DNA from 2 places in the Paenibacillus sp. G34 genome. Region 1 is predicted to be linked to the other one. Evidence: a T-box and tRNA genes for the amino acid it is inferred to sense, from the RefSeq annotation. Region 1 holds a T-box; the other holds one or more tRNA genes.
The links. A T-box is a leader RNA that pairs with one kind of tRNA and senses whether it is charged. The one in region 1 lies ahead of AC1VYS_RS22475 (valine--tRNA ligase), so its partner is inferred to be a tRNA-Val.
Positions count from the first base shown of each region.

Region 2: it encodes a tRNA-Val, which carries the amino acid that the T-box ahead of AC1VYS_RS22475 (valine--tRNA ligase) is inferred to sense. The anticodon was not compared.

Region 1 is NZ_CM166469.1:4,954,186-4,959,249, forward strand. Features, by position in the region: gene AC1VYS_RS22475 (valine--tRNA ligase) at 1-1,703, opposite strand, end outside; T-box leader at 1,788-2,067, opposite strand; gene AC1VYS_RS22480 (LysM peptidoglycan-binding domain-containing protein) at 2,231-3,790, opposite strand; gene AC1VYS_RS22485 (RluA family pseudouridine synthase) at 3,982-4,902, opposite strand; gene hemL (glutamate-1-semialdehyde 2,1-aminomutase) at 4,899-5,064, opposite strand, start outside.
Region 2 is NZ_CM166469.1:143,009-148,072, reverse strand. Features, by position in the region: gene AC1VYS_RS00720 (ABC transporter ATP-binding protein) at 318-1,442, opposite strand; gene AC1VYS_RS00715 (PucR family transcriptional regulator) at 1,546-2,724, opposite strand; tRNA gene AC1VYS_RS00710 (tRNA-Lys) at 2,900-2,972, opposite strand; tRNA gene AC1VYS_RS00705 (tRNA-Tyr) at 2,980-3,065, opposite strand; tRNA gene AC1VYS_RS00700 (tRNA-Phe) at 3,078-3,150, opposite strand; tRNA gene AC1VYS_RS00695 (tRNA-Asp) at 3,173-3,250, opposite strand; tRNA gene AC1VYS_RS00690 (tRNA-Thr) at 3,260-3,335, opposite strand; tRNA gene AC1VYS_RS00685 (tRNA-Val) at 3,341-3,416, opposite strand; tRNA gene AC1VYS_RS00680 (tRNA-Met) at 3,426-3,502, opposite strand; tRNA gene AC1VYS_RS00675 (tRNA-Ser) at 3,546-3,637, opposite strand; rRNA gene AC1VYS_RS00670 (23S ribosomal RNA) at 3,719-5,064, opposite strand, start outside.

The DNA.
Region 1 (5,064 bases):
TCCTGTCCTGGCGTACTGCTGGTCGAGATCATGTAACGCATTGCATCTGCACCATACTTCTCGATAACATCCAGCGGGTCTACACCGTTACCAAGAGATTTGGACATTTTTCGTCCATCTGCGTCACGTACAAGACCATGCATCAGCACATCCTTGAACGGAATTTCATCGGTGAATTCCAGTGCAGTAAAGATCATGCGGGACACCCAGAAATAAATGATGTCATATCCGGTTACAAGCACATTCGTTGGGTAATAACGCTGCAAATCTTCGGTTTCTTCCGGCCATCCCAGTGTGGAGAAAGGCCAGAGCGCAGAGCTGAACCATGTATCCAGGACATCTTCATCCTGTTTCAGCTTGCGTCCTGCATATTCAGGCATCGTGGTTGGGTCTTCAGCAGTGACAATAATCTCACCTGTCTCTTCGTCGTACCAAGCAGGAATACGATGTCCCCACCAAAGCTGACGTGAAATACACCAGTCACGAACATTTTCAATCCAGTTCAAATACGTTTTTTCAAAACGTTCAGGTACAAAGTTTACACCGTCTCCACTTTTTTGTTTCTGAATCGCTCTCTCTGCGAGAGGTTTCATCTCAACAAACCATTGCGTGGACAGATAAGGCTCTACAACCGCCCCCGTACGTTCACTATGTCCAACCTGATGCATGTGGTCTTCAATGTTAATTAAAACACCCAGTTCTTTCAGATCAGCCACAATTTGTTTGCGGCAATCACTGCGATCTAGTCCCTGATATTTGCCTGCTTCAGCATTCATCGTTCCGGTCTCATCCATCACTGTAATCTGTGGTAGATTATGACGAAGACCTACTTCAAAGTCATTCGGATCATGTGCGGGAGTAATCTTCACAGCGCCACTGCCGAACTCTTTATCTACGTAATCATCTGCAATAACCGGAATTTCACGTCCAATGATTGGCAACACAAGGGTTTTGCCGATCATGTCAGCATAACGCTCATCCTTAGGATGCACAGCAACGGCGGTATCACCCAGCATTGTTTCCGGACGTGTCGTTGCCACAGTAATGTGACCACTTCCGTCTTTGAGCGGATAACGCAGATGGTAGAGATGCCCCTGAACTTCTTTATATTCAACCTCAATGTCGGAGAGCGCCGTACGGTTTACCGGATCCCAGTTGATAATGCGTTTACCTCTGTAAATGAGGCCTTTTTCATACAATTGCACAAACACTTTACGCACCGCTTTGGACAGACCTTCATCCAGTGTAAAACGTTCACGCGAATAATCCAGCGATAGTCCCATTTTACCCCATTGCTGACGAATGGTCGTAGCGTACTGGTCTTTCCAGTCCCATACTTTCTCCAGAAACTTCTCCCGTCCCAGATCGTACCGCGTCAATCCCTCTTCACGCAGCTTCTGCTCTACCTTCGTTTGGGTCGCGATCCCTGCATGGTCAGAGCCTGGCAGCCAAAGTGCATCGTATCCCTGCATCCGCTTTGTGCGAATAAGGATATCCTGCAAGGTGAAGTCAAGCGCATGCCCAATGTGAAGCATCCCCGTTACGTTTGGGGGTGGAATTACAATGGTAAACGGCTCAGCATCCTTGCGTTTACCCGCTTGGAAATACCCGCGCTCCGTCCAGGTGGAGTACCATTTGTCTTCTGCCGCCTTCGGATCGTATGTTGTCGGCATTTCGGTTGTTACATTTTTTTGTTCAGACATGTGTCATTCCTCCGTTACTTCATCTTCATCTTAGCCCCTAAACTCATTATTAGGGTAAAAAAAACAAAAAAAACCTTTCATCCATCAAAGGACGAAAGGTTAGCTTTCGCGGTACCACCTTTGTTTCACGCTGACAGCAGGATAACCATCTACCCTCTGTATCTGGCGTGACACTTCAAGCAGATAACGGCTGCGACCGGCCCATCCTACCTCCGAGGTTAATGAATTAACACATCCACCTCAAGTACTCAAACAGGCAACTCCCGGGCGACTTCGATCAGTTGGTTCCTGCGGAATCTCACAGCGTATCGATCCCACTCTCTGAAAGGTCATACTGTCTACTACTCCCGATCCACGTCATTATTCAAAAAAACCTAAACACATCATACCTTGCTCGTGCCTGATAGTCAACCTGGCAACAGCGGAACCAGACTATTGTACAGGCGAAATGTAGAAAAACAAGCAAAACCCGTAATCCTGACAAAGGATTACGGGCAGCTTAAACTACGGTTCCCTCACTTGGATGACTAAGGGATATATAGAATCTGTCCTTCTTCAACAACCTGTTCGGTCAATCGATTATATAACTGAAGCTCTCTGGTGCTAAGCTGGTACCTGTCTGCAATAGCATCGAGCGTTTCTTCGCGCTGTACGATGCACAGCTTGACTTTGCGGAAAGGCGTCTGATCCACAATCGTACCCAGAAACAGATTTTTCCATTCCACATCTTCTGCCTGACTATCCTCTTCCGGAACGACTCCATCTGAAATTTCCTCGCTGCGCTCGCCCTCACCTTCACGGACAGCACGGCCCGAAGACAACAGAGAAGAAATGCCCACGCCCTCTTCTTCTCTTCGTGACGATTCCTTCTTACTACCAAAAGCAACCTTCAGTTCCGGCTTGTCTTCCGTCTCAGCGATCGGTTCAGGAACAGTCCCCTCGTTCTGTAAAAGAGCTCCTTCTTCGGCAGCCTCTTCCGATACAGATGGCCGTTCCTCTTCTGACTGAGCCGCTTCGGATGTCGCAAATACATCTTGCCAGTTCTCCGGCTGAGCCTGTACTGGAGCATTCGAAATCAATTGCTCTGCTTGTGAGCCCACGGACCGAGCTTCTTCAAAGTGCCATACATCAGGTGCAGTCTCCTCAAGTGGCTTCGATGTTGTTTCAGAACGGGCCTGCACGGACGGATCTGGACTCCATGATCCTGAACTCTCAGGTGCATGATTTACCGAAGGTTCGGGCCATGTCGAAGCTTCATCCTCTATCGGAAGCAATGGCTCGGATTCTGGATAAGAAGCCAATCTATCAGCCGTTTCGGCCATGAACGATGAGATTGGAGAAGGGGCTTCAATCATTTCATTCGATGCTTGTGATGGTAGAATTCCCTCACCCGAATCAGGCTGTCTATTTTCATCCGGTTCTTCCAAAGGAGCAGCATCAGATGTCAACGGCTCGGCTGTTGCCTGGTTCCCGTAGGCTTGCGAGAGCTCTTCATACCCCGATTGCTCTTCAACTCTCAGAGACAAATCAGCAGATTCTGGGGAACCGTACGCAGCAAGCTCAGCTGCATTCGCCAGCTCTTGCTCTTCATTACGCAACCCGGATTGTTCCGACAACTCGGAATAATCTGTCTGACCCAGTTCGCTCTCCCTGCTGTCAGGCTGAACTTCGGGAGAATGAACAACCGTGAATTCGTCGGCCGACCACACTTGTGGCTCCTCTACCGGGAAACCTTCAATACCTCGCAAAGACAATACACCTGTAATATTCAAACTCCGGCTAGATAACAGGTCTACATCAAAATTCTCAATCTCAATTGAAATGTCATCAATGGATCTCACCCTGTTCAATGGCACGGTAATCTCGACAGGAATAAAATGTTTTAACTCCTCTGAATCTTCGCTCTCTCCTCGGTACGTTCCTGTAAGCAGCAGATGCCCCCTCAAGGTAGCATGGTCATCCTGTCCAATCACTTGAATGCGGGGATATAATTCAATTTCCTCTAGTTCCTCAATAGCCGGCACTCCCTCAGACAAATGAACGCGCTCATAAATATCGAACCGTAAACCATAAGGTTGATTCAACAAAGGTGGCGTCCTCCTTTCGGCATATGTTCACCATGATCCTTCTCATGGGACTGATCCATGGTCCAATCCTTCGTTACCCATCTATATGCCTGAACCGGGGTGGGCATGCCACCTTTGTTGAAAAAGCCCGTTCTGGTTTCATCCATTTTGGAGAATGAAGAAGCAAGAATTAAAAAAACAGACCTGCTATATCAGGTCTGTCCTTCTACGCTATGACTCTCCCTCGCTGCCAATTGTTCAAAATCCGCTGGCCACGGGTCTTGTACTTCAATTAAGGCTCCCGTTAGAGGATGCTTAAAGCTGAGCACTTCGCCATGCAATGCCTGCCTGCCAATGATGTCAGAACGTCCCCCATACAATTTGTCACCGATCAGAGGGTGACCAGCATAGCTGAGGTGCACGCGAATCTGATGTGTACGCCCCGTTTCTAGCTTCAGACGTACGAGTGTTGCCCTGTCCCATACGTTTACGATGTCCACATGAGTGACCGCATCCTGTCCCGCTTCAGAGACACGTCTGCGTTGCTTATGATGTCTGTCCTTGCCGATCGGCGCATCAATCTTGCGAATATCACTCGCTATTTGGCCGCCTGCAATAGCAACATACTGACGATGGATGGCTTTGCGGCGCATCGCTTCATCAAGTTTGGCGAGCGCAAAAGCATTTTTGGCATATAAAACAGGGCCGGTCGTATCTTCATCCAGACGATGAACATGACGCACACGGGTCTCGATTCCATTCATCTGGTAGTGCGAAGCCACCGCATGATCCAGCGTTATGGTCTGTTCTTCACGACTGCCATCCGGGTGAAGCTTCATCCCAGCTGGTTTGTGCACAACGAGGCAGAAATCATCTTCGTACAACACATCCAGATCAGTCCAACGTGGCTCCACATCTAACGGCTGCACAGCAAAAAGGGCCAGCCGAAGCCGGTCCCCTGCTAGCTGTACTCCCTCGGTTGCCTTGAGCTGACGCAGTAGCTTCTCCGGGAACTCGAGTTCAGACAGGAGCCACTGTTCAGCAGCAGCTTGTCTGTCCTCTTTTCCAGTCACCGCCTTGCCTGGCATCAGTTCAAGCCATTGACCGCGACGTTTCCAGCTTTTTATACTCATAGCGATTGCAAAGCCTTACGGTTAGCCTCGATGGTATCCTCAATATCCTGCTCTGTATGCACACCGGACACAAACATCCCTTCATACTGGGAAGGCGCCACGCTAACTCCATGATCAATCATCGCTGCAAAATAACGGCGGAACTGATCCAGATTGCTTTCC
Region 2 (5,064 bases), 1.7 Mb from region 1:
AGGTCGTCTCTTTTGAGATGCCCGTCTTTTGTAACTCAACGTACAGCATTATGAGGACAGACCTTCAAATAATCTTAAATGAATTTTGGACCGAATGCAATCGCACACGCCCGCTCTATCTACTCTTTATCGAGAAAAAGGAGCGGGAGAATCTTCTGATTGGAAGACTTCCGCAGTTCATTGATTTTGCCGCCCGCATAAGAACTTATCCATTTTTTTGAAAAAAGCCCCTTCCAGCAAAAACGGAAGGGGCTCAATTTACATTATATAATTGCGTTACTGCCAGATTCCATCGTCACCGAGGATCTTCAGTAGAATTAGTCTTGAAGAAGTACGTTAACTTCTGATTCTTTGTCAAAGATATGAACTTTGTTCATGTCAATGGCCATTTTAACTGTAGAACCATCACGAGTGTTAGAACGTCCGTCTACACGTGCGATTGTAGTGTCGTTACCCACACCGCTCAAGTAGAGGAGCATTTCGTGACCCAGGTTCTCTGTTACGTCTACGTGAGTAGAGAATACAGAGTTCGGGGAAGCTTCCAGGAATACTGGCTCTTCGTGAATGTCTTCTGGACGAACACCCAGAATAACTTCTTTACCAACATATCCTCTGGATTTCAGTACTTGTGCTTTACCTTGCGGGATTTCAACATCCACGCCAGGAGCTACGAAGTGAAGACTTGCACCTTGCTCAGCCAGTTTACCCGAGATAAAGTTCATTGTCGGGGAACCAATGAATCCAGCTACGAACAGGTTTGCTGGGTGGTTATAAAGCTCTTCTGGAGAAGCAGCTTGTTGGATGATACCATCCTTCATAACTACGATCCGGTCACCCATCGTCATTGCTTCGATCTGGTCATGCGTTACGTAGATAACGGTTGTTTCCAAACGTTTAGCAAGCTTAGTGATTTCCGCACGCATCTGTCCACGAAGTTTCGCATCCAAGTTGGAGAGAGGCTCATCCATCAAGAAGACTTGTGGATCACGGACAATCGCACGTCCCAAAGCGACACGTTGACGTTGACCACCGGACAATGCTTTAGGCTTACGCTCAAGCAAGTGCTCGATGTCGAGGATTTTAGCTGCTTCACGTACACGTTTGTCGATCTCATCTTTTTTAACCTTACGCAATTTCAAACCAAATGCCATGTTTTGATATACGCTCATATGCGGATACAAGGCGTAGGATTGGAATACCATCGCGATATCGCGGTCTTTAGGTGCAACATCATTAACGACACGGTCACCGATATAGAGTTTACCTTCAGAAATTTCCTCAAGGCCTGCGATCATACGCAGTGTTGTTGATTTACCACAACCGGACGGACCTACCAGTACCAGAAACTCTTTATCTTTAATGTCCAGGTTAATGTCAACTACAGTTGCTTTATCAGAACCCGGGTATTTTTTGAAAATATGCTCTAAACGTACTCCTGCCATGATTGTTGCCTCCTCAGAGATCATTTTGTAATCGAATACAATTTGTATATTTATAATACCCTATGACCGGGTTATCTGACTATTCGCAAACTGCACAAAAATATCAAACCTTTTTCGTCACTTTGTACATCAGTAGTAAAAGCTGCACAATTATTGCACTTTTAAAGTGTCTAACATCGTAACCAATCTCCTGTTTGATTTTGTCCAGGCGATACACCAGCGTATTACGATGGATAAATAAACGTTTTGCTGTCTCGCTGACATTACAGTCCAAAGCAAAGAACGTCTCCAGTGTTGCCAATGTCTCGCTATCGTTAAAGAGCAGTGTATCCTTACCCGTTTCCCTGATAAAACGTAACCGTTGCTGCTCTGATATACTCGCCACCAACTGCTCCAGTTGCAGATTCCAAGGTAGGTGGATATGCTGTGCAACATGGAAGGATCGGCCGAGATGCATACTCTCCTGAAGTAGGACGGTCACCCGAACCAGTGCTTCCTTTGGAATACATGGCAGTGAAGCGGACAAATGGAACACCCCTGCGAACTCACTAGCTACTAGCTCATATAATCCCATACAAAAAGCATTGAGCGAATCTTTCCTCGCTTCTGCTGTGTCTTCATCTGCTTCTCCTGTAACAATTTCTTCATCACCCATGAAGATCCACTCCTGCTTACCAAGTGGAATTAAAGTAATCTCCTCGCCAAAATAACTCTCCAGTAGCTTGTTCAACACATTAGAGTCCACACGCTGTGAATCTGGGGTCTCGCCTTTTAAAAGAAAAAGAACTTTCTCCTCCTGCATTCCTGCAATAGAAGTGAACGAATCAGGCAATGGTTCCAAACTTCCAGTATCGTAGGCCTTAACCTGCTCCCTAAGCCATGTTCCCAGCAAAGATAATTGCTTGTCCGTATCGTTTACAAGCTGGGATTCATTCTCACTGGGAGGTGAACCTGCATTACTGAGAATCAATAACTCGATCAGACGACGATTCTCCATTGTCATCGATCTTGCCTCGCATCCCCAACACACAACTGTTTTTTCCTCTTCATTCATGCCGACTTTGAAAAAAATACGTTCGCCATTGTGCAAGCTAATAATATCTGAGGAAATGGTTGAACCTGCTACTGAGTCAAGTTCTCCTTCACCAACTTCGCTTTGGATGATCAAAGACTTATTTTCGTCTAAGCCAATCAGGTTCTCAATCGATAGCATCCACTCATGTATCGTAATTTCATATTCGTCCAATGTCGTGCTTATCACAACTTCAATTTGTTGCTTCAAATCAGGTATGAGCTTCATATAATGAACGTCACCACTCTGCTTTATTTTTATTTGTATTTTACCATATCTTAATGGGTGTCGCTTAGTAACCACTAATCTGACATATTGGGCTCATCTGCTAATATAAAAAAAGAGTGATCGATCAAATTAATGATCAATCACTCTTTTTTTAAGATGAGTCATGAAGGATTCGAACCTTCGACACCCTGATTAAAAGTCAGGTGCTCTACCAACTGAGCTAATGACTCATAAAACTGGTGGAGGATGATGGATTCGAACCACCGAACCCGTACGGGAGCAGATTTACAGTCTGATGCGTTTGGCCACTTCGCTAATCCTCCAAGGATTAAAGGTGGCTCGGGACGGAATCGAACCGCCGACACGAGGATTTTCAGTCCTCTGCTCTACCGACTGAGCTACCGAGCCATATTTGATTTTTAAGAATTAATGGCGGAACCGACGGGATTCGAACCCGCGATCTCCTGCGTGACAGGCAGGCATGTTAGGCCAACTACACCACGGTTCCAGGCATTAATGGTGCCGGCGAGAGGACTTGAACCCCCAACCTACTGATTACAAGTCAGTTGCTCTACCAGTTGAGCTACACCGGCGTATATGGTGGAGGCTGAGGGGATCGAACCCCCGACCCTCTGCTTGTAAGGCAGATGCTCTCCCAGCTGAGCTAAGCCTCCTGGGTAATATGGTAGCGGCGGAGGGGATCGAACCCCCGACCTTACGGGTATGAACCGTACGCTCTAGCCAGCTGAGCTACACCGCCATATTATAATTGTTTTGATTGCTTGTCCATCTTTAGGTAAAGATGGCGGAGAGAGAGGGATTCGAACCCTCGCACCGATTACTCAGCCTAACCCCTTAGCAGAGGGTCCCCTTATAGCCACTTGGGTATCTCTCCAAAGACAATCTAAACGTTGTTCAAGGATTGTTCCTTGAAAACTAGATTCGAAACGAAACATACGCGACTCAAAACTTGCTATTGGATAAGCCCTCGACCGATTAGTACTGGTCAGCTCCATGCATTGCTGCACTTCCACCCCCAGCCTATCTACCTCGTCGTCTTCAAGGGGTCTTACATACTGGGAAATCTCATCTTGAGGGGGGCTTCACGCTTAGATGCTTTCAGCGCTTATCCCGTCCGTACATAGCTACCCAGCGGTGCTCCTGGCGGAACAACTGGTACACCAGCGGTACGTCCATCCCGGTCCTCTCGTACTAAGGACAGCTCCTCTCAAATTTCCTACGCCCACGACAGATAGGGACCGAACTGTCTCACGACGTTCTGAACCCAGCTCGCGTACCGCTTTAATGGGCGAACAGCCCAACCCTTGGGACCTACTTCAGCCCCAGGATGCGATGAGCCGACATCGAGGTGCCAAACCTCCCCGTCGATGTGGACTCTTGGGGGAGATAAGCCTGTTATCCCCAGGGTAGCTTTTATCCGTTGAGCGATGGCCCTTCCATGCGGTACCACCGGATCACTAAGCCCGACTTTCGTCCCTGCTCGACTTGTAGGTCTCGCAGTCAAGCTCCCTTATGCCTTTGCACTCTTCGAATGATTTCCAACCATTCTGAGGGAACCTTTGGGCGCCTCCGTTACTCTTTAGGAGGCGACCGCCCCAGTCAAACTGCCCACCTGACACTGTCCCCGTACCCGATGAGGGCACCAGGTTAGAACCTAGATACGATCAGGGTGGTATCCCAACGGTGCCTCCACGCAAGCTGGCGCTCACGCTTCAAAGGCTCCCACCTATCCTGTACAGATCGTACCCAAATTCAATATCAAGCTGCAGTAAAGCTCCATGGGGTCTTTCCGTCTTGTCGCGGGTAACCTGCATCTTCACAGGTATTAAAATTTCACCGGATCTCTCGTTGAGACAGCGCCCAAGTCGTTACGCCATTCGTGCGGGTCAGAATTTACCTGACAAGGAATTTCGCTACCTTAGGACCGTTATAGTTACGGCCGCCGTTTACTGGGGCTTCGGTTCACAGCTTCGGATTGCTCCTAACCACTCCCCTTAACCTTCCAGCACCGGGCAGGCGTCAGCCCGTATACTTCGCCTTACGGCTTCGCACAGACCTGTGTTTTTGCTAAACAGTCGCTTGGGCCTTTTCACTGCGGCCCCCTCGTGCTATTCACACTACCGGGGCACCCCTTCTCCCGAAGTTACGGGGTCATTTTGCCGAGTTCCTTAACGAGAGTTCTTCCGCGCGCCTTAGAATTCTCTTCTCGCCTACCTGTGTCGGTTTGCGGTACGGGCACCTTCATCTGGCTAGAGGCTTTTCTTGGCAGTGTGAGATCATGACCTTCGCTACTGTAATTTT